Regions from separate parts of the Nonomuraea sp. NPDC050691 genome, predicted to be linked through region 2. Evidence: riboswitches for the same ligand, from Rfam matches in the RefSeq annotation. Region 2 holds a riboswitch; each other region holds the start of a gene.

Region 1 (6,825 bases), on a different contig from region 2:
GTGGTGGCCCGCGCCGGAGTGGGCCTCGACAACGTCGACGTCGAGGCGGCCACCAAGGCCGGCGTGATGGTCGTCAACGCGCCGACCTCCAACATCACCAGCGCCGCCGAGCAGACCGTCGCCCTCATCCTGGCCAGTGCCCGCAACACGGCCCAGGCCCACGCCGCGCTGAAGAACGGCGAGTGGAAGCGGTCCAAGTACACCGGCGTCGAGCTCGACGAGAAGGTCGTCGGCATCCTCGGCCTCGGCAAGATCGGCCAGCTCGTGGCGCAGCGGCTCCAGCCGTTCGGCGTCGAGCTGATCGCCTACGACCCGTACCTGCCGCCGGCCCGCGCCGCGCAGATGGGCGTCAAGCTGGTCAGCCTGGACGAGGTCATCAAGCAGGCCGACTTCATCACGGTGCACCTGCCCAAGTCCAAGGAGACCCTCGGCCTCATCGGCGACAAGGAGCTGCACGAGGTCAAGCCGTCGGTGCGGATCGTCAACGTGGCCCGCGGCGGCATCGTCGACGAGGCGGCGCTGTACTCCGCGATCAAGGAGGGGCGCGTCGCGGGCGCCGGCCTCGACGTCTTCGCCAAGGAGCCGTGCACCGACAGCCCCCTGTTCGAGCTGGACCAGGTCGTCGTGACGCCGCACCTCGGCGCCTCCACGCACGAGGCCCAGGAGAAGGCGGGCACCCAGGTGGCGCGCAGCGTGAAGCTGGCGCTGGCGGGCGAGTTCGTGCCCGACGCGGTCAACGTCCAGGGCGGCGCGGTCGCCGAGGAGGTCAAGCCGGGCCTGCCGCTCGCCGAGAAGCTCGGCCGGGTCTTCACCGCGCTGGCCGGCGAGGTGGCCACCAAGCTCGACGTCGAGGTGCGCGGCGAGATCGCCGCCCAGGACGTGCGGGTGCTGGAGCTGGCCGCGCTCAAGGGCGTCTTCACCGACGTGGTCGAGGACTCCGTGACGTACGTCAACGCGCCGCTGCTGGCCAAGGACCGCGGCATCACGGTCGAGCTGGTGACCAGCGCCGACAGCCCTGACTGGCGCAACGTGGTGACCGTGCGCGGCGTGCTGGCCGACGGCCGGCAGGTCTCCGTGTCCGGCACGCTGTCCGGCCCGCGGCAGATCACGAAGATCGTCGAGGTCAACGGCTACGAGATGGAGATCGAGCCGACCGAGCACCTGTCGTTCTTCACCTACACCGACCGGCCCGGCGTCGTCGGCGTCGTCGGCCGCCTCCTCGGCGAGCACGGCATCAACATCGCCTCGATGCAGGTGGCCCGGGACGTCAAGGGCGGCAAGGCGCTCATCGCGCTGACCGTCGACTCGGCCATCCCGGCCGACGTGGTCGAGCAGATCATCGCCGAGATCGGCGCCGACAGCGGCCGCTCGGTCGACCTCGACGGCTGACGTCCCGCACGATCCCGACGGCCGCCGCCGGACCTCAAGTGTCCAGCGGCGGCCGTTTTTCGTCTCACGATGCGAGATATTAGGACGTCCAAGGAGACAGCCCGGTGACTGGAAGGTACATTGGCTGTCAATGCGCCAGGTTCTCGTACTCATTACCTGCCGCGGCGGGGCCTGTTAGGGCAGGCCGGCGACCCGCCGCGGTGCGTGGCGTCGCGTCGGCCGTCAGTCCCATCGCCCGGTCCGTGATCCGGACCGCGCGCCACAGGCCCGGTCGGGTTCGCGACCGGGGTCCGACTTCCGTCCGTACGACGCCCCGCGAAATGAGATGAACCACATGTATGAGATGTACGCCTGGAACGGCGCCGAAGAGCGCGACGACGAGGCGACCGAGGCCCTGCAGACCGCGCTGGACCGCCGCGACAACGGCGGCGCCCCGCAGGCCGCCGACCTCAACTGACCCGTCAGAAGGCCAGCCGGTAGAAGACGGCCATGGTCCGCAGGGTGCGCGACACCCTGGCCAGCGCCACCGACAGCCGGTGCGACAGTGACAGCTCGGCGAAGCCCTCCATGTCGAACGCGCTGAGCGCGGTCACGCATCGGAGCCGGGGACTGATCGACAGCAGGTCCCCGGGCCCCTCGATGCCCCAGTGCATCGTCGCGCCGGCCTTCCGCACCGGCCGGTTGATCACCTGGAGCCTGATACCGCCACGGTTGAGGGCGTCGAAGATCAGCTGGCCGGAGGGGAAGCCCTCGGCGACGGCCCGCACGAGCGCGCGGCCCTCCTCCCGGCCGAGGTAGTAGACCAGCCCCTCGGCCACGACCAGCACCGGACGGTCGCGCGGGACCCGCTCCAGCCAGGCGAGGTCGGTCACGGACGTGCCGATCGTCGTGCAGCCGGGCGGCTCGGGGTAGAGCCGCCGGCGCAGCTCGACGACGTCGGGATAGTCGACGTCGTACCACCGCACGCCCGCGGGCGGCCCGAGCCGGTGGACGCGGGTGTCGAGGCCGCACCCGAGGTGCAGCACGGTGGCCTCGGGCGTCGCGGCGAGGAACTCGCGCGCCCAGTCGTCGATCAGGCGAGCCCGCAGGGCGATGGACACGGCCGTGCGCGGGCCCACGCCGACCCGGCGGAAGTCGTGGTCGATCCTGGAGACGGTCTCGGCGGCCATGGTGTCGCCGAGGATCGGCCGGGGCGAGCGGGCGTCCAGCGCCCTGCCGTACAGGGTGGCGAGGAGGGTCGCCTTCTCCTCGCTCAGATGCACCTTCTCGGCAGCCATACGGATCACGCTACGTCCGCGGCGCCGTGAGCGCGGGCCGGTGAGCTCACGCGGCGCCGTGAGAGAGCGCGGTGGGATCACGCGGTGCCGGAAGAGAGGGCCGGTGGGTCAGACGGCGCCGGGAGAGAGGGCGCCGGTGGGCCGGGCGGGTCCGAGAGGCGACCGGCCCACCGGAGCGGCGGTCAGAGGATCGTGGCCGTGGGCATGGCCGGGGCGGGAGCCTGGCTCGCGGCCTTCCTGGCGGCCCAGGCCTTGACGCCCTTCCGGTCGGGGCGGACGGCGCCGACGAAGGAGGCACGGCGCCAGGACGACAGCTTCTCCACCTTGACCACGTCACCCGTGCGCGGGGAGTGGACCATGTAGCCACGCTTGGAGATCATCCCGACGTGGCCGAGGCCGTGGAAGAAGACGAGGTCACCGGGCTTGAGGTTCTTCCAGGAGATCTTCCGGGAGAACGCGTTGTACTGCTGCGCCGCGGTGCGGGGGAGCTGGATGCCGGCGTGCTGGTAGGCGCGCAGCATCAGGCCGGAGCAGTCGTAGCCCTTGCGGGAGGCGCCGCCCCAGACGTACGGGGTGCCGCGCTTGTCGAGGGCGTACCTGAGTGCCTTTTTCCAGGCGGGGAGCGGGGTCTTCTTCTCGCGGGCGGCTGCGACGTCCGCCCCGGTCAGTGTGACGATCGGCGAGGTGAGGCGGGCGGTGGCGGTCTCCTCCTGCGAGCTTCCCGGAATCGAGGAGGAGGAGTTCTGGAACGTTCCAGTGACGGGGGGCTGGGGGGCGCTGTGTCGCGTGGAGGAGGCGAGGGAGACTCCGGCCGGGGCGGCGACGGCGATCCCGGCGGTGGCGACGGCGGCGAGCATGGCGAAGCGAGACACGAAGGTCCTTCCATACGGCCTACCGGGTTAGCTGACGGGCTCGGGCCTGGAAGTGGCCCTACGGCAGGTGACATGCCGATTCGCCCCAAAAGGGGAATGGGTCCCCGGCTCCACGCAGCTGCTGCGCGGATTCGGCTCGAGGACTCTAACGAAACGGTCAAAAAGACGCAATCCCCCTCAAAACGGATGTCCGTTGGGTGAGATGGTGTGTTCGTCAGCCGAGACGACCCGGTAAGGTACCGGCCATGGATTCGCGCGACATTCGCCTGGCAGTGATCCCCGGTGACGGCATCGGCACCGAGGTCGTGGCAGAGGCGCTCAAGGTGCTCGAAGCCGTCGGCACGAAGATCGAGGCCACCCACTACGATCTCGGCGCCGCCCGCTACCACCGCACCGGCGAGACCCTGCCCGACTCCGTCCTGGAGGAGCTGCGCGGCTACGACGCGATCCTGCTCGGCGCGGTCGGCGACCCCAGCGTCCCGCCGGGCATCCTGGAGCGCGACCTGCTGCTGCGCCTGCGCTTCACCTTCGACCACTACGTCAACCTGCGCCCGGTCAAGCTCTACCCGGGCGTCGCGACGCCGCTGGCCGACACCCGCCCCGAGGACATCGACATGATCGTGATCCGCGAGGGCACCGAGGGCCTCTACGCGGGCACAGGCGGCGTCATGCGCGGCGGCACCCCGCACGAGATCGCCACGCAGGAGTCGCTCAACACCGCCCACGGCGTCGAGCGCGTGGTGCGTTACGCCTTCGCCAAGGCCCAGTCAAGGCCGCGCAAGAAGCTCACCCTCATCCACAAGACCAACGTGCTGACCTACGCCGGAGACCTCTGGCAGCGCACGGTCAACCGGGTGGCCGAGGAGTTCCCCGAGGTCACCACCGACTACGCGCACATCGACGCGGCGTCGATGTACTTCGTCAGCCAGCCCGAGCGCTTCGACGTGATCGTCACCGACAACCTCTTCGGTGACATCATCACCGACCTCGGCGCGGCCATCGCGGGCGGCATCGGCCTGGCCGCGAGCGGCAACATCAACCCCGACCGCACCGCGCCCAGCATGTTCGAGCCCGTCCACGGCAGCGCGCCCGACATCGCGGGCCAGGGCAAGGCCGACCCGACCGCCACGATCCTGTCCACCGCCATGCTCCTCGACCACCTCGGCCGGCACGCCGAGGCCGCCAAGATCGAGCAGGCCGTCGCCGAGGACATCGTCGAGCGCCTGAGCGGCTGGGCGAGCCGGACGACCCACGAGATCGGTGACGACATCACCGCGCGAGTATCGAGCTAGGGCCGCCCTAGCTCCACCAGCGCCTGGCGGTCCGAACGGGACCCGCCAGGCGCTTTTCGCATGTTCAGCGGCATAACCACCCTGCTGCCCCCTTGCCATCCCAAATAGCGAGACAATAGGAAGTACGGACTGCCGTCGCGCAGTGCCGCCGGCATCGCCCAGTCGTAGAGAGAAGGACCATCGTCATGACCATCGCTCCGAAGCTCAGCTTCGACGTGCAGCTGTCCGACCATGCGCGCACCGCGGCGGAGCGCGAGCAGGTACTGGCGAATCCCGGCTTCGGCCAGACCTTCACCGACCACCTGGTCTCCATCGACTACACCGAGGGTCAGGGCTGGCACGACGCGCGGCTCAAGCCGTACGAGCCGCTCACCCTCGACCCCGCCACGGCGGTCTTCCACTACGCGCAGGAGCTGTTCGAGGGGCTGAAGGCGTACCGGCAGATCAACGGCTCGGTCGTCACGTTCCGCCCGTACGCCAACGCCGCCCGCTTCAACCAGTCGGCGGCGCGCATGGCGATGCCGGAGCTGCCCGAGGAGGTGTTCGTCGAGTCGCTGGAGCACCTCGTCCAGGCCGACCGCGACTGGGTGCCCACCACCGAGGGGCACAGCCTCTACCTGCGGCCGTTCATGATCGCCACGCAGGTGGGGCTGGGCGTGAACTACCCGTCGCGCACCTACACGTACATGGTGATCGCCTCGCCGGCGGCCTCGTACTTCACCGGTGGCGTCAAGCCCGTCTCGGTGTGGCTGTCCACCGAGTACACCCGCGCCGCGCCCGGCGGCACGGGCTTCGCCAAGTGCGGCGGCAACTACGCCGCCGCCTTCGTCGCCCAGCGCCAGGCCGTCGAGAACGGCTGCGACCAGGTGGTGTGGCTCGACGCGGCCCAGCACGCGTACGTCGAGGAGATGGGCGGGATGAACCTGTTCTTCGTCATCGGCGGCAAGCTCGTCACCCCCGCCCTGACCGGCACACTTCTGCCGGGCATCACCCGCGACTCGATCCTCGCGCTGGCCGGAGACCTCGGCCTGGAGACCGAGGAGCGCCTGGTGAGCGTCGAGGAGTGGGCGGACGGCTGCGAGTCGGGCGAGATCACCGAGGTCTTCGCCTGCGGCACGGCCGCCGTGGTCACCCCGGTCGGCTCGGTCAAGGGCGCCGACCGGTCCTGGACGGTCGCCGACGGCACGCCGGGCCCGGTCACCATGCGGGTGCGCGAGGAACTGCTCGGCATCCAGTACGGCTCCCGCCCCGACCCGCGCGGCTGGATCCACAAGGTCCTCTAGCCGCGCCGGCGCGAACGCGGCCCGCCCTCCGGGGGGCCGCACCGCCATGGAGTGCCCCGTGGTGCCCGATTCAGGGCTTTCTCAGGTGGTTCCGATAAGGTCGCGGCGACCGGATCGAGGGACGGGGCGAATGACGAAGAGGGTGGCGGCCGTGCTGGCCGCCTTGGCGGTGCTGGCCGCGCTCGTGGTGTTGCAGACCGTGGGCGGCGACGGGCCGTCGCGAGGCGTGCGGCTGCTGCGGCAGCCCGACGGCAGCATGGTGCTCGCCGACACCGGTGCCGGCGCGCCGGTGCTGGACCTGTACGAGGACTTCGACTGCCCGGTCTGCAAGGAGCTGCACACGCGGGTGGACGCCACGATCCGCCGCCTGGCCGCGGAGGGCAAGGTCAAGGTCGTCTTCCACCCGGTCACGATCTTCCAGGACGAGCCGATGCGCTCCAACTCCGTCCGCGCCGCCGCCGCGGCCCGCTGCGTCCCCGAGGACAACTGGCTGGCCTTCCGCGACGAGCTGTACGGCATGCAGCCCGCCCCCCACGGCACGGCCTCCGGCTTCACGCTGGAGGAGCTGGCCAGGGCGGCCCGCCAGGCGGGCGCGTCGGTCGACCAGTGCGTCACCTCCCAGACCTACGCCGAGGACCACCTGAAGCAGAGCGCCAGGATCCGCCTCGAAGGCACCCCCACGGTCGTGCTCGACGGGCAGCTGCTCGGCGAC
Region 2 (6,825 bases):
ACATCCGCACCGGCACCGCCGTGCGCGCGCTGCGCGTGTCCGGCGGACACGTCGACGTCGTGACCGACGAGGACACGTTCCGGGGGACCAGGGTGGTCCTCGCGTCGGGCGCGTGGGGCCTGGACCTGCTGCCCGGCGTCGCCCTGCCGCTGCGCACCCAGCGATCGTGCCTGTCGTGGTTCGAGCCCGCGGACGGCGGCGCCGGCTACGAGCCGGAGCGCTTCCCCACGTTCATCCGCGAGAGCGGCGACCTGGACGGCTGGGGCATCCCGGACGTGGACGGCCAAGGGGTCAAGATCGGTGTCGGCGGCACGGCCAGCAAGCGGTGGCTCGAACGCCCGGAGGACAACTGGCACGATCCCACACCTGACGACCTGGCCCCCGTGGAGGACTTCACGCGGCGCGCCTTCCCCGGGCTGCGTCCCCAGGCCGTCCGCGCCATGGCCTGCATGAACTCCAAGACGCCCGACGGCGACTTCATCATCGGCGCCGTGGGCGGCACCGATCGGGTGGTCTTCGCCGGCGGCTTCTCCGGACACGGGTTCAAGCACTCACCCGCCGTGGGCCTGGCCTGCGCCCAGCTCGCCCTCGACGGGCAGAGCGAGTTCGACCTCGCCACCTTCTCCCCCGACCGATTCGAGGACGTCCGATGAGCACCCGCCACACCCACCTCGGCCGCTCCGGGCTCCAGGTCAGCCGGCTGGCCCTCGGAACGATGAACTTCGGCCCGCTCACCGACGAGGCCACCGCGCACACCATCCTCGACGCCGCTGTGTCGAGCGGCATCAACCTCATCGACACCGCCGACGTGTACGGAGCCGACGCCAACCGGCAGGTGTACGGGCACGAACCGGAGAAGGGCCGCACCGAGGAGATCATCGGGACCTGGCTCGCCAAGACACCGGCCCGCCGCGACCAGGTCGTCCTCGCGACCAAGGTCTACGGCGCCATGGGCTCCGGCGTCAACGACATCCGGCTCTCCGCCCGGCACATCAGGCGGGCCTGCGACGAGTCGCTGAGACGCCTGCAGACCGACCACCTCGACCTCTACCTGCTGCACCACGTCGACCGGTCCACCCCGTGGGAGGAGATCTGGGAGGCGCTGTCGCTGCTGCGGCAGCAGGGCAAGGTCCTCTACTTCGGCACCAGCAACCACGCCGGCTGGCACATCGTGCGCGGCCAGGCCGTGGCCGAGCGGCGCGGGATGCTCGGCTTCGTCGTGGAGCAGAGCATCTACAGCCTGATGCAGCGCTCCGTCGAGCTCGAGGTGCTTCCCGCCTGCCGTGACCTCGGCATCGGCTTCCTGCCGTACAGCCCCTTGTACGGCGGTCTCCTCGGCGGGATCCTGCGCAAGCAGCACGCCGCGCGCAGCAAGGAGGGCCGCGCCGCCACGGGGCTGCGGAGCAGCCGCGAACAGATCGAGCGCTACGAGAAGGCGTGCGACGACTTCGGCGAGCACCCGGCCGTCGTCGCCCTGGCCTGGCTGCTGCACCAGCCGGGGGTCACCGCCCCCATCGTGGGGGCGCGCACGGTGGAGCACCTGGCCCTGGCCGAGCGCGCTCTCGACGTCACGCTCGACTCCGGGCAGCTCGCGCTCCTCGACGCCGTCTTCCCCGGCCCCGGGGGACCCGCTCCCGAGGCCTACGCCTGGTAGCCGGCGTCGAGGAGGCGTTCCCGGGCGGACGCCGGGGGGTTGAAGCGGGAGTACTCGGCTCCGGTCCAGCGCAGCGGACTCGCGCCGGTGATCTCGACGACGTGGTGCACGGTGAACTCGACCATGCGCTCGGCCCCCGGGACCGCCGCGGCGTGCCCGGGATCCCAGTCGGTCGCGGCGACGCCGGTGAGCTGCAGGCAGCCGCCGGTCTGCCAGTCGGGGAAGATCAGGCCGGCGGCGGGACTGGCCTCGATGTTGCCGAGGGTGCAGAACATGGCGTTGCCCCTGTAGTCGGGCCAGCGCAGCGTCGTCGGGGAGGTGACCTCGACGAACCCGGGGTTGCCGCCACGGTGGGAGGCGTCGGCGTCGCCCTCGCGATCGGCGGTCGCGACGAAGAAGGTGTCGGCCCGGGAGATCAGCGCGCGCTGCGCCTCGCTCAGGTGGCCGGCGGTGGTCACCGGGCCCGGTTCGACCGGCTGACCGGCCGGAACGGGGTGGCGCTTCGTGAGGTACTTCGGGCAGTTGGAGTAGACCTGGTCCAGCTCGACGCGGAACCCGCCGGGGGCCGGCCTGGCGCGGCCGTTCATCCTCATCCGCCGGCGGGTGGCCGGCTCGATGGCGATCATGCCGACCTGGAACGGCGCGCCGGCCGGGGCCGTGAGACGCGCGTGCAGGGGATCGCCGGGGCTGGGAAGCGCGGCGACGTCGATCGCCGCCGATCCGGAGACCTTGATGAAGCCCCTGGGGCCGGTGAGCAGCGAGGCCCAGACGCGGCCCCGGTCGTCGGCCGCGCCGATGACGAGCGTGACCTGCTGCTCCAGGAACTCGCGAGCGACGCCGGGTATCTGGCCGCGGATGGTCCGCGAGGCGGAGCGGGCCTGTTCCAGCAGACCGGCCCGTGCTTGTACGAGGTGCTCACCCGCGTGGTAGACGTCCGCCACAGCCTTTCACTCCCTCCTGGGTCGTCGTGCGGGCGATCAGAAGAAGCCGCAGGTGGGGGCGGTGCCCGAGGGAGCCGGGGCGGTGTCCGCGCCGGTGGGCGCGTAGATCTCCAGGCGGGTGCCGTCGGGGTCGGTGAAGAAGACGCCTCCCGAGGCGGCTCCCTCGCCGTGCGGCACCACGCCGTCGTACTGGAACCGGGCGCCCAGGTCGCGCAGCACCTGCTCGGCCGCCTTGACCTGGTCGATCGAGTCCGCCTGGAAGGACAGGTGGTGCAGGCCGGCCGAGGTGGCGCTGAAGGCGGTGTCGCTCTGCTGCCACAGGGTGACCATCAGCCGGTCGTCGCGGCCGAGGAAAGCCCAGCGCCGCTCGTTCTCCTTGCCTTCCGCCATGACCTCGAAGCCGAAGACCTGCACATAGAACGGCAGCGAACGCTCTATGTCCGTGACGTTGAGACCGACGTGCCCGGTCCGCAGCGAGCTCGGGCCGGTGGTGGAGTGTGTCATCCCATGCCTCCGATCGGAATCCGGGGAGACCCCGGACAGCCGTGACTAACCACTGATATGAAGATTAGTGGTTAGAGCGAGGCGTGGCAACCGGCTATTCGAGTTTGGCTGGTTAGTGGAGCGGGCCGTCAGGCGGCCGGGCGGCCGAGGCTCCGCAGCTGGCCGGGGGTCAGCTTGGAGACGTTCTGGTCGACGGGGGACTCGGTGTACTGGTGAATGGTCCAGGACTTCCAGTCGGCCGGCGGGGTGACCGTGCCCTTGGGCTTGCTGTAGTGGGCGACCCAGAGCGGGTACGCGGCCAGGCCCTTGCCGTAGGTGTCGGCGAAGTTCCAGCCGCTGTAGAACATCGGGGTGACCCCGGTCTTGGCCTTCACGTACGACAGCCACGCCTTGGCCCAGGCGTTGACCTCGGCGACGGACCTGCCGTCGGTGGTCTCCAGGTCCAGGACCAGCAGGTCGCCGGCCTTGGCGGGCTGGGAGTTCACCACGGACAGGAAGTGGTCGGCCTCGGCGACGGGGTCGTTGCCGGGGTGGCCGAAGTGGTAGGCCCCGCGCACGATGCCCTTCTTGGCCAGCGCCTGCCAGTGCTCGGCGAAGGCGGAGTCGCGGAAGCTCGTGCCTTCGGTGGCCTTGATGATGCCGAACTGGGCGGAGCTGGCGTTCCAGTCGTACGGCGCCTCGTGGTGGGAGATGTCCAGGCCGTAGCTGAGGGACCCGGGCTGCTGCTCGGCCGCGTGCACCGGGCCGTGATCGGCGGGTGAGGCGATCGCCGTGCCGGTCACGCCGGCGACGGCGGTGGTTCCGGCCAGGAGCGCCCCGCCGATGGCCAGGCTGAGGCGCGTGGTGGGGAGGGAACGGACGACGGTGGCAAGCCAGGTCTTGGGCATGAGGGTATCGACTCCTTGCTTCCATGCCGCCTGCCGGGTTAGCTGACGGGTTCGGGCGTGGAAGTGCCCTACGGCCGCGCAGTGAGGGCTGGCGTCCGATTCACCCCGGAGAAGATGGGTCCCCGGCTCCGCGAGGCGCGGACTCGGCGGCCGGGCACTGTCGCGAGGGATCTCCCGGGACAGTGCACGGTCTGGTCAACGAAGCGGCAACGGCGTGACCCGGATTGTCCGGCCGCGCCCGTACCGCGCTAGGAAAAGGTATGCATATGCCCTGCGTACGGCAAGTGGCCTCACCTGGCGCACAGGGGTGCCGGCTGTCGCACGGGCACTGAAGGCCCGACGGCACAGGGATTCGCGGGCTCGGTAAAAAATGCGCGTTCCCCCGCGACGGCACCGGCCTGCGGAGGGCGTGACACAGCCGTGGACGGACCGGCAGAATGTGCCGGTCCGTTTCCCGATCATGAAGCGAGCGCCCATGAAACGCTGGATCCCCCTGTCGATAGCGGCCCTGGTCTCCGCCGCGCTGGTCACACCGCCCGCCCCTGCCCGGGCCGCCGTCGACCCGGTCGCCTCGCTGCGGAAACAGATCGCCAAGCGTCAGGCGGTGCGGGTGGTGGAGCTGAGCGGCCTGTACCTCGGCCGCGACCAGGATGTCTTCCAGGTGGAGAACCGCGGCGTCCTCATGCTCGGTGGAACGAGTGTGGGCGCGGCCGACATGACCCGTACCCTCCGTCCCGGGTTCCGGATGCGCGACCAGATGAAGGAGGGTGCCTGGGACGCGGCGAAGGTGGCGACGGAGTCCAAACCTCACCGCTCGATCGCGGTGAACGGACAGCTCTACCGGTCCGGCGCGCTGTACGCGCCCGTGCTGCCCGAGGGCAGGACCTGGGCGGCGGCGGGCCGCAGGAGCGCCACCACGGCGGCGTACGGTGACCAGCCGATCAACGTCTTCGAGCCGGCCACCTTGAAGACGCTCCTGACCACGGCTTCCAGCAAGCGCCCCGACACGTACGGAACCGACCTGAAGGCCACCATGTACCGGGGCACGATCACCTTCCAGCGGTTGCACGCGGTCTCCCCGACCTTCCGTGCCCTGATCGGCGGCCGGCCCTTGGCCGCGGTCGCCGCGACGAAGATCAGCTGGGCGCTGCACGTCGACGACGAGCGGGGCCAGGCCCTCACCCTGGACGTCGGCTGGCCCGTCTCCGGCGGCCGCCGGGCGGGGGTCTTCAGCCAGTACCCCGGCCGGGACCACCCGAGAACGCTGGCCATGCGCGTCTCGGCGCCTCGTCCCGCACAGGTGGCGCCGGAATCGTCGCTGACCGGGGCGCTGCCCCGCCCCAGCGCCCTGCTCGACCTGACCTTCCCGGCCAAGCCATGACGGACGCGGGGCAGTGCGACTGCGGTGCGGCGGCCGGCCCGCTGGGCGTGTGCGTGGACTACTACCACGGAATCCTGGCTGAGGAGCAGGCCGACCCTCTGATGTACAGGTGGCACGGGGTTGTGGTCTGCGCCTACCTCCTGCAGCATCCTTCCAGGGCCCATGAGAAGTACCTTGACGGCCAGTTCCGTCAGTTGCAGCTCTACGTGGACAAGGGCCTTGACGCGCTGCTTCGCGTGGCCGCTCACCAGGTGGCGCGCAACAGGCACACGGCTCGGTCGGGCTACGACATGGCGCCGCTCGAACCGTACGAGCCGCTCCCGCCGGGCGGACCTCCCGGGCACTTCCGCGCCACGTTCTGCGGGTTGCCGTTCAGCGACGGCAGCTTCGTCGCGGATGGGCATGCGGCGTACGGACGCCGCATCACCCTCATCGCCGAAGCGACCGTGGAGTCCTGGAGATCCCTCCGGAGCTGACGCCGGAGCCGGGCGCACGGCGCCGTCGGCGGCACCGTGGCCACACCGGCGCCAAACCCCGGCTCCGTAGATTCGGACACGCCAAGCGATCCAAGGTGAACGGAGCACGAAGCATGCCGACCCAGAACGTGGAGATGCCGCAGTTCGCGCCGGCCGGGAACAGCGCGCCCAGCGTGACGACCGACGCCCCGCACGAGCGCGCCTGGTACCCGCCCTTCCTGTCTCCCCGTGCCGAGTAACCCGGTGACCGAGTGACCGCCGGCCGGTGGCGGGACAGTCCGCCGCCGGCCTTCCCCCTGGGTGAACCGAGGAGACGCCACGTGACCGCCGTACCCCCCGACGACCCGATCTCCCACATCGACCTGGCATCACCCGGATGCCGCCGACCGGCTGGAGCGGCTGAGCCGCGCCGCGGACGCCGAGGTGCGCCCCGTCATGTACGACCCGGTGCTGCGCAACGCGTTCGAGAACGACATGGCGGCGCGCTGCTCATGCTCGGCCTGTACCGGTCGGGGCGGCAGGCCGAGGCGCTGGCGGTCTGCAGCGGGCTGCGGGCGACGCTGGTCTCCGAGCACGGCCTGGAGCCGACCCCTGCCGTGCGCGATCTGCACCGGCGCATCCTCGCGGCCGACCCCGCCCTCACCCAGGCGCCGTATCGTGATCTTTCATGAGATTCATGGCTGTCCTCGTCGTCCTCCTCGCGGTGTGCGGAGCGGACGACCACGCGACGCGGGTGGCCACGTGGCGCCTGACCCACACGGCGCAAGGACTGACCGGCCGGGTGGACTCCACACGGATCGGCTCCATAGGCGTCATGGGACAGGGACAGGGGCAGGCCTGGGCCGTGCTGGCCGAGGAGAACGGGCGGAAAGGCGGTTCCTGGTCCTGGACGATGCTGCGCCGGGACGGCGTCTCCTGGCGGCCCGCCCCGCCGCCGAAGGGCGTCAGGGGCTCCGGCGCGTGGTTCGCCGCCTCCCCGTCA
Region 3 (6,825 bases), on a different contig from region 2:
GGCCTCCAGCAGGACCTCGCGCGGGACCTGCCGGGCCGCGTACCGCAGCGCCAGGGCGACCACCACGATGTCGTCGAGCGGGCCGATGACGGGCAGGAACTCCGGGATCAGGTCGATCGGGCTGGCCACCCACACGCCTGCGATCATGATGGCGACCCTGGCGCGGCGCGGCACGGCGGGGTGGCGGCGGAGCCTGCGGATGGTGGTCAGGCAGTCGGGGATGAAGGCGGCCAGATCCCGCATCGGGCCGGGCGGCAGTCGCCTCGCCAGGAGGAAGAGCACGCCCCAGGTGGCCGCCACGCACACGACGGTGACGGCGAGCCCGATCAGCCAGCCCCGCACGGCGTTCCCGACCTCGTTTCCGTTCCCTCGTGCCCCTCCGGTACGGCTCCACTTTACGGTCGGCGCGGCCGGCGCGACCCGCACCGGTAAGGGCGCCTTCCTCTTTCGATCGGCACGAGAGGAGGATGTGGACATGAACACGCGACCACTCGGACAGACCACCGTCAGTTCCATCGGTCTCGGCGCGATGCCCATGTCGGTGGCGGGACACATGCCCGACGAGGATCAGTCGATCCGGACGATCCACGCGGCCCTGGACGCCGGCGTGACGCTGATCGACACGGCCGACGCCTACACCCCCGCCCACGACCAGGTCGGGCACAACGAGCGGCTGGTCGCCAAGGCGCTGGCGAGCTGGGGCGGCGACCGGGACGCGGTGCTGGTGGCGACCAAGGGCGGCCACACCCGCGTTCCCGGGGGCGGCTGGGCCGTCGACGGCCGGCCGTCGTACCTGGTCGAGGCGTGCGAGCGGTCCCTCAAGGCCCTGGGTGTGGAGGCGATCGGGCTCTACCAGCACCACCGGCCCGATCCGTCCGTGCCGTACGCGGAGACGATCGGCGCGCTGCGCGACCTGCTCGACGCCGGCAAGATCCGGATGGCCGGGATCTCCAACGCCGACCCCAGCCAGATCAGGACGGCCTACGACATCCTGGGCGGCCGGCTGGCGAGCGTGCAGAACCAGTACTCGCCCGCCTTCCGCTCCTCCGAGCCGGAGGTGGACGTGTGCGAGGAGCTGGGAGTGGCGTTCCTGCCGTGGTCGCCGCTGGGCGGGATCAGCGCGGCGGGGCGGCTCGGCGGCGAGTACGAGGCGTTCGCCAAGGTGGCCGAGGGCCGCGGGGTGTCGCCGCAGCGGGTCTGCCTGGCCTGGGAGCTGGCCCGCGGCCCGGTCGTGATCCCCATCCCCGGGGCGAGCCGGCCGGAGAGCATCCTCGACTCGGTGGCGGCGGCCGATCTTGTGCTGACCTCCGAGGAGCTCAGGCTGCTGAACGGCTGACCCGTCCGGCGCTGACGCGGTCGGCCGGTTTCGCACGGCGGGTACGGGCGTGCGAAGCTTTGAACGTCCCCAACACCAGGAGGTCCTCATGACGGAAACACCGGAGCCGGAAGCCAGCGAAACTCCCGAGGACGAGTTGAAGCGCAAGTTCCGGGAGGCCTTGGAGCGCAAGCGTGCCCGGCAGGCCGATTCGGGCGCTGGTGGCAAGGGCGGCGACGCTTCCAAGATCCACGGTGCTCACGGGCCGGCCGCCAGCAAGCGCTCCTTCCGCCGCAAGAGTGGAGGCTGACGCGTCCTGAGCGGGCGGCGCGCGTCCTGAGCAGGCACGTGTCCGGAGGTCGACGCGTCCTGGGCGGACACGCGTCCTGAGCACGCGCTGAAAGCTGGTTTTCTGGAGGGGTACGGCATGCCGTACCCCTCCATTTCTTTGCCTGAAAGGTAGATCTTCACCCGATTTATGGGGTTTCCTTTGCTATTGTCCGGTTCGCTCGCTAGAGTCGAACCTGTTACCGGCCAGTGACCTAGCCCTTCGCCAGGAAGCGGCGGCTGACCGGCGCCGAATCCCGCTCCCGCGGGAACCGGGGAACCAACCTCTGGGGTGAATCCGGCCCGACCCGGGCCGGTAGGGCATCTCCACGCCCGAACCCGTCAGCTAACCCGGTAGGCGAGATGGAGAGGACAAGACTTCGATGCGCTACCGCGTACCCCCGGACGGGGCAGTGACACCGGCCGCCTGAGCGGCATCCCCCCTTCCCCCTGATTTACCTTCCCTCGCGCTCCCGCGTAGCGCCCGTTGGCACTTCTGCCCGGCTACGCCCCCATCTGAGCGAGCGCGCCCTCCTGTACCCCACGCAAAGGACTCTTCCAACACATGTCCGCACGACTTGGCATGCGTTCTTTCAGCCTTCTGACGGCGGCCGTACTCGGCGCACTCACCATCGGCGCCGGCACCGCGGCGCACGCCGACACCGACGACGACCAGAAGGTCCTCCTCAAGGGCGCCACCACGGCGTCCTACTTCTGGGACGACTCCTCCGGCCGCGCCGGCGACACCGGCCTGCCGGCCAGCGGCAAGCCCATGCAGAAGGGCCTGGCCGCCAGCCCGAGCTGGCCCCTCATGACCGAGGGCTACGTCGTCTACAAGGGCAAGAAGGCCCCGTTCTTCGTCGGCGACCGTGGCCCGGGTGTGCCCTCCAGCAGCGGCGTCATGCTCGACCTCGACGCCAAGACCTTCGCCCAGCTCACCGGCGGCCGCTTCAACTCCGAGACGCTCGGCGTGGACGGCGTCGGCGGCCAGGGCCACATCAAGGTGAGCTACGTCATCACCAAGTGGGGCAGCGGCCCGGGCAAGAAGAACCTCCCCGTCTCCTTCGCCTCCGGCGCCTGGCGCCGCGTCGACGCCAACCCGGCCAAGCCGCCGCTGCTCGCCGAGGACAAGTCCACCGCTCCGGAGGAGTCCGGCGCCGGCTCCGCCGGTGAGGCGGCCTCCGTCTCCAAGAACAACAAGAGCGACAAGAGCGACAAGGCCGGCAAGGACGACGCCGGTGTGGTGACCGCCTCCGAGCACACCTCCCGCGGCACCACCGCCGAGACCGTCAAGACCGCCGAGGCCGGCGACGCCGGCTCCGGCGACCAGGGCCTGAGCACCTCGGCCGGCCTCGCCCTGATGGGCGTGGCCGCGGTCGGCGGCGGCGCGTACCTCGGCCGCGACCGCCTGCGCAAGCTGCTCGTCAAGAGCTGACCCCCGCCGGACCGGCCGCCGTCCCCCCAGACGGCACGCCGGCCGGCACCCCGACCATGCGGCCGGGTCCGGACGCCACCCCGTCCGGTCCGGCCCTACCCAAGGGGCCTGCCTGCCTCTCCATCCAGGCCCCTTGTCACCCCGCTCCGGACCGCCGCCGCCCCGGCGGTTCCGGGGCGGGGTGACGCCTTTCCGGGCCCTTTACCCCGTTGCGGTCCGAATGTCATTCTGTTGGACGTGATCGCGCGCGTTAAGGTCAACGGCATCGAGATCGCCTACGAGAGCTTCGGCACTCCCGGTGCCCGCCCCCTCCTCCTGGTCATGGGCCTGGGCGCCCAGCTCATCCACTGGGACGACGCGTTCTGCCTCCTCCTCGCCGAGCAGGGGCACCACGTCGTCCGCTTCGACAACCGCGACGCGGGCCTGTCCACGCACCTGCGCGAGTACGGCCAGCCGCGGCTCGGCGGCGCCCCGCCGTACCTGCTGGACGACATGGCCGACGACGCGGCGGGGCTGATGGACGCGCTCGGGTGGGCCGCCGCCCACGTGGTGGGCGCCTCGATGGGCGGCATGATCGCCCAGGCGCTGGCCATCCGGCATCCCGGCCGGGTCCTCAGCCTCACCTCCATCATGTCCACGCCCGGCCCGCAGGCCGCCCCTCCCACGCCCGCGGCGAGGGCGGTGCTGCTGGCCACGCCGCCCGCCGGGCGCGAGGAGGCGATCGCGCGGTCCCAGGCGGCCTGGGCCGTGATCGGCTCACCCGGCTTCGAGCCGGACCGGGCGCGCATCGCGGACGTCGCCGGTCGCGCCTTCGACCGCTGCTTCGACCCGGCGGGCACCGCGCGCCAGCTCGCCGCCATCATGGCCTCGGGCGACCGTACCGAGGGACTGCGCGGGCTCGGCGTGCCGGCGCTCGTGGTCCACGGCGAGGCCGACCAGCTCGTCCCCCTCGCCGGTGGCCTGGCCACCGCCGAGGCCATCCCCGGGGCCAGGCTGCTGACCTTCCCCGGCATGGGCCACGACCTGCCGCGCCCGCTCTGGCCGCACCTCGTCGCCGCCATCACCCGGCTGACCGCCGGCTGACCGCCGCCGTCCAGGGCACGTCCGGCCACGCGTGGCTAGACGTCCAGCTTCTCCTCGATGGAGCGCAGCTGGTGCCTGGCCATCGCCAGGTTGGCCCGACCCCGGTCCAGGGCGAGGTAGAGGAACAGGCCCTTGCCGCCGCGCCCGCTGACGGGCCGGATGATGTGGTACTGCGAGCCGAGCGTGATGAGAATGTCCTCGATCGCGTCCTTGAGGCCGAGCGAGTCCATCGTGCGCAGCTTGGCCTTGACCACCTCGGTGTTGCCGGCGCCCGCGACCTGGAGGTCCAGGTCCTTGGAGCCGCCGAGCGCGCCCAGCGTCATGCCGCTGCCGTGGTCGACGACCGCCGCCCCGATGGCGCCGTCGATCGTCATCATCTCTTTGAGCGAGACGTCCATGCTGGCCATGTCACTTCTCCGTTCTGTGGTGATTTCCCTGGGGTCGGTCATCGCATCCGTGCTGCGATGGCGGCCACGGCGGCCGCCGTCTTGCGGCCCTCCAGCCGGAGCAGCCCGAGGTTCGTGCCGGGCTGGGCCAGGACTGTGAGGACGATGGTGGGGCCCGCGGCGTAGAACGCGGCGAACCCGGCCGTGCCCGAGATGAGCGTCTCCTCCAGATCGCCCCTCCCGGACATGGAGAGCATGCGCCTGCTCATCGCGAGCAGGGCGGCGGTGAGCGCGGCCGTCCGCTCGCCGTCGCCGACCGTGGGGTCGCAGGCGACGGCGAGCCCGTCGACCGTGCAGGCGACGCTGCCGCTGATGTCCGGGGTGCGCTCCCGCAGGAGCACCATCTCCTTGAGCACCTCGTCGTGCAGCTCCACCGGCGGCCTCCTTCTCAGCGAGGGCAGTCTCACGACGGTGAGTGGGGGGAACCTCATGCCAGCTCCTCCAGGGCCTTCTTCAGCCGCATGAGCAAGGCCAGGTCCCTCGGGTCCGCCGTCACGGCCGGGCCGAGGGATCGCGCCGGGCCGGACGGGTCGAGCGCGCCCGCCGGGCCCGTCGCACCCGCCGCGTCCGCCGCATCCGCAGCGTCGGCAGCCTCCGGGAGGAGGGGCGGCGGTCCGGCCGGCGCCGCGAGCGGCCCGGGCGCGGGCGGGCGGTCCTGATTCGCGGGCAGGGCCTGTTTCGCGCGCCGGGCCGGATCCACGGGCGGGGCTGCATCCACGGGCGAGGCTGCGTCCGCGGGCGACAAGGCCGGATCCGGCGGCTGAGGCGGCGCATCCGCCGGATCCAGGGTCTGGGTGGAGGGGCGGGCCCGCCGTCCGCCGCCGCGTGCGCGCTTGGGCAGCGTGGCCCCGCCCCCGCCCCCGCCGCCGGCCTCGGGCGAGGCGCCGGCGGGGTCGGGGGGCGCGAGCAGGCCGGACGCGGCCAGCCGCCGTACGGCCAGCAGCACCGAGTACCCCGACCGGCCCAGCCGTCGCGCCAGGTCGAGCGGCGTCGCCTCCTCGTCGGCGCGGGTGACGATCTCCCACTGGACGGCGGTGAGCGTCACGCCCTGCCCGGACAGCCGGGACGCCGGTCGTACCGGGGCGGTGTCCACGTCGGCGGACGGCCAGATCCGGGCGAGCTGGGCCCGGCGGCGGGCGCACTCCCGCACGAGCCCCGACACCTCGAAGTACCACCGCCCGCCCAGCCAGTGCCGCTCGCCGGGCCGGAACTTCGGCCGCGTCCCCGTGGCCGGCAGCAGGAAGAACGCGGCGTCCAGCACGGCGCCCAGCACGCAGAACTGCAGCTCCCCGAGCGTCACGGCTCCTTCGGCGAGCAGGCGCTCGCAGCCGCCGTCCGCCTGGATGCGGCGCAGCGCGGCCTCGGGCATCCGGCCGCGCGCGGTCAGCAGCCGCTCGACGCCGGGCGTCTGGGCGCACTCCATGTACGTGACCCGCCCCTCGTCGAGGAAGACGGTGCCGACTCGGCCGACGCGCAGGGCGCCGGTGGGGCGGTCGTTCGTGAGACTCGCCAGCAGCGTGTCGAGGGTCGCCATCGGTCACGCCAGCAACCGGCCGGAGATGTCCCGCAGGCGGTGGCGCGCGAGCGCCAGGTTCGAGCGCTCCAGGTCGAGGCGGACGTAGATGACGAGCGGCCCCTCGAACACCGTCTCCATGAGCCTGAGCAGGTGGTGGCCGCGGTCCGTGGTGACGAGCATGTCGTCGATGCGGACGGTGTCGCCGGGACACGAGCGCGCCAGGCCGTCCATGGTGGCGCGCAGCGTCTCGGTCAGGGCGGCGGCGGAGCGCTCGGTGTCCACGCCCGTGGGCGCCCCGCTGGCGGCCACCGCCATGCCGCTGGTCTGGTCCAGCAGCATGGCGTCCAGTGCCCCCGGTATGGCCATGACCTCGGTCAGGCAGTCGTCCAGTCCGAGCACGGATCCTCCCCTCGCCGTCTTGAAGACTGGGACAGCGTAGGAGCGCACGGGTGTCACGGAGCGGAGCCGGATGGCAGCGGTACGAAAGCTATACGGCGCGGAAGAAGAAAAACCCCACCGGGGCGCAGCTTTCTCCGAGTTATCCGTATTGAGGGTGACTTAGACGAATATCCTTCGCCTTTCCGCAGGTCAGAGGATCAGCCGAGTTCCCCGTCGAGATCGTCCGCGAGCCCCTCCGGGGGCTCGTCCGGAAGGACGGCCTTCTCGTCCGGCTTGTGGACGAGGACGTTGCCGATGTACGACT

Evidence for each region. A riboswitch is a leader RNA that binds a small molecule or an ion and turns the genes downstream of it on or off. The one in region 2 is predicted to bind cyclic di-AMP.
Region 1: linked by a shared signal. The riboswitch ahead of AB0H81_RS12370 (C40 family peptidase) and the one ahead of AB0H81_RS35730 (GH25 family lysozyme) in region 2 are both predicted to bind cyclic di-AMP.
Region 3: linked by a shared signal. The riboswitch ahead of AB0H81_RS11070 (hypothetical protein) and the one ahead of AB0H81_RS35730 (GH25 family lysozyme) in region 2 are both predicted to bind cyclic di-AMP.

Annotation. Positions count from the first base shown of each region.
Region 1 is NZ_JBFAIA010000022.1:11,127-17,951, forward strand. It holds gene serA (phosphoglycerate dehydrogenase) at 1-1,389, shown strand, start outside; gene AB0H81_RS12360 (hypothetical protein) at 1,715-1,846, shown strand; gene AB0H81_RS12365 (class I SAM-dependent methyltransferase) at 1,851-2,666, opposite strand; gene AB0H81_RS12370 (C40 family peptidase) at 2,849-3,538, opposite strand; cyclic di-AMP (ydaO/yuaA leader) riboswitch at 3,540-3,685, opposite strand; gene AB0H81_RS12375 (3-isopropylmalate dehydrogenase) at 3,784-4,830, shown strand; gene AB0H81_RS12380 (branched-chain amino acid aminotransferase) at 5,016-6,113, shown strand; gene AB0H81_RS12385 (thioredoxin domain-containing protein) at 6,244-6,825, shown strand, end outside.
Region 2 is NZ_JBFAIA010000161.1:11,558-18,382, reverse strand. It holds partial or broken gene AB0H81_RS35750 (FAD-dependent oxidoreductase) at 1-653, shown strand, start outside; gene AB0H81_RS35745 (aldo/keto reductase) at 650-1,654, shown strand; gene AB0H81_RS35740 (pyridoxamine 5'-phosphate oxidase family protein) at 1,642-2,595, opposite strand; gene AB0H81_RS35735 (VOC family protein) at 2,632-3,099, opposite strand; gene AB0H81_RS35730 (GH25 family lysozyme) at 3,228-3,986, opposite strand; cyclic di-AMP (ydaO/yuaA leader) riboswitch at 3,999-4,145, opposite strand; gene AB0H81_RS35725 (hypothetical protein) at 4,462-5,367, shown strand; gene AB0H81_RS35720 (DUF5946 family protein) at 5,364-5,843, shown strand; gene AB0H81_RS35715 (hypothetical protein) at 5,957-6,082, shown strand; gene AB0H81_RS35710 (BTAD domain-containing putative transcriptional regulator) at 6,335-6,514, shown strand; gene AB0H81_RS35705 (hypothetical protein) at 6,511-6,825, shown strand, end outside.
Region 3 is NZ_JBFAIA010000019.1:20,193-27,017, reverse strand. It holds gene AB0H81_RS11085 (DUF1232 domain-containing protein) at 1-342, opposite strand, end outside; gene AB0H81_RS11080 (aldo/keto reductase) at 476-1,336, shown strand; gene AB0H81_RS11075 (DUF5302 domain-containing protein) at 1,425-1,625, shown strand; cyclic di-AMP (ydaO/yuaA leader) riboswitch at 1,881-2,018, shown strand; gene AB0H81_RS11070 (hypothetical protein) at 2,208-3,077, shown strand; gene AB0H81_RS11065 (alpha/beta hydrolase) at 3,315-4,160, shown strand; gene AB0H81_RS11060 (hypothetical protein) at 4,196-4,567, opposite strand; gene AB0H81_RS11055 (roadblock/LC7 domain-containing protein) at 4,606-5,037, opposite strand; gene AB0H81_RS11050 (hypothetical protein) at 5,034-6,140, opposite strand; gene AB0H81_RS11045 (roadblock/LC7 domain-containing protein) at 6,144-6,521, opposite strand; gene AB0H81_RS11040 (DUF4032 domain-containing protein) at 6,719-6,825, opposite strand, start outside.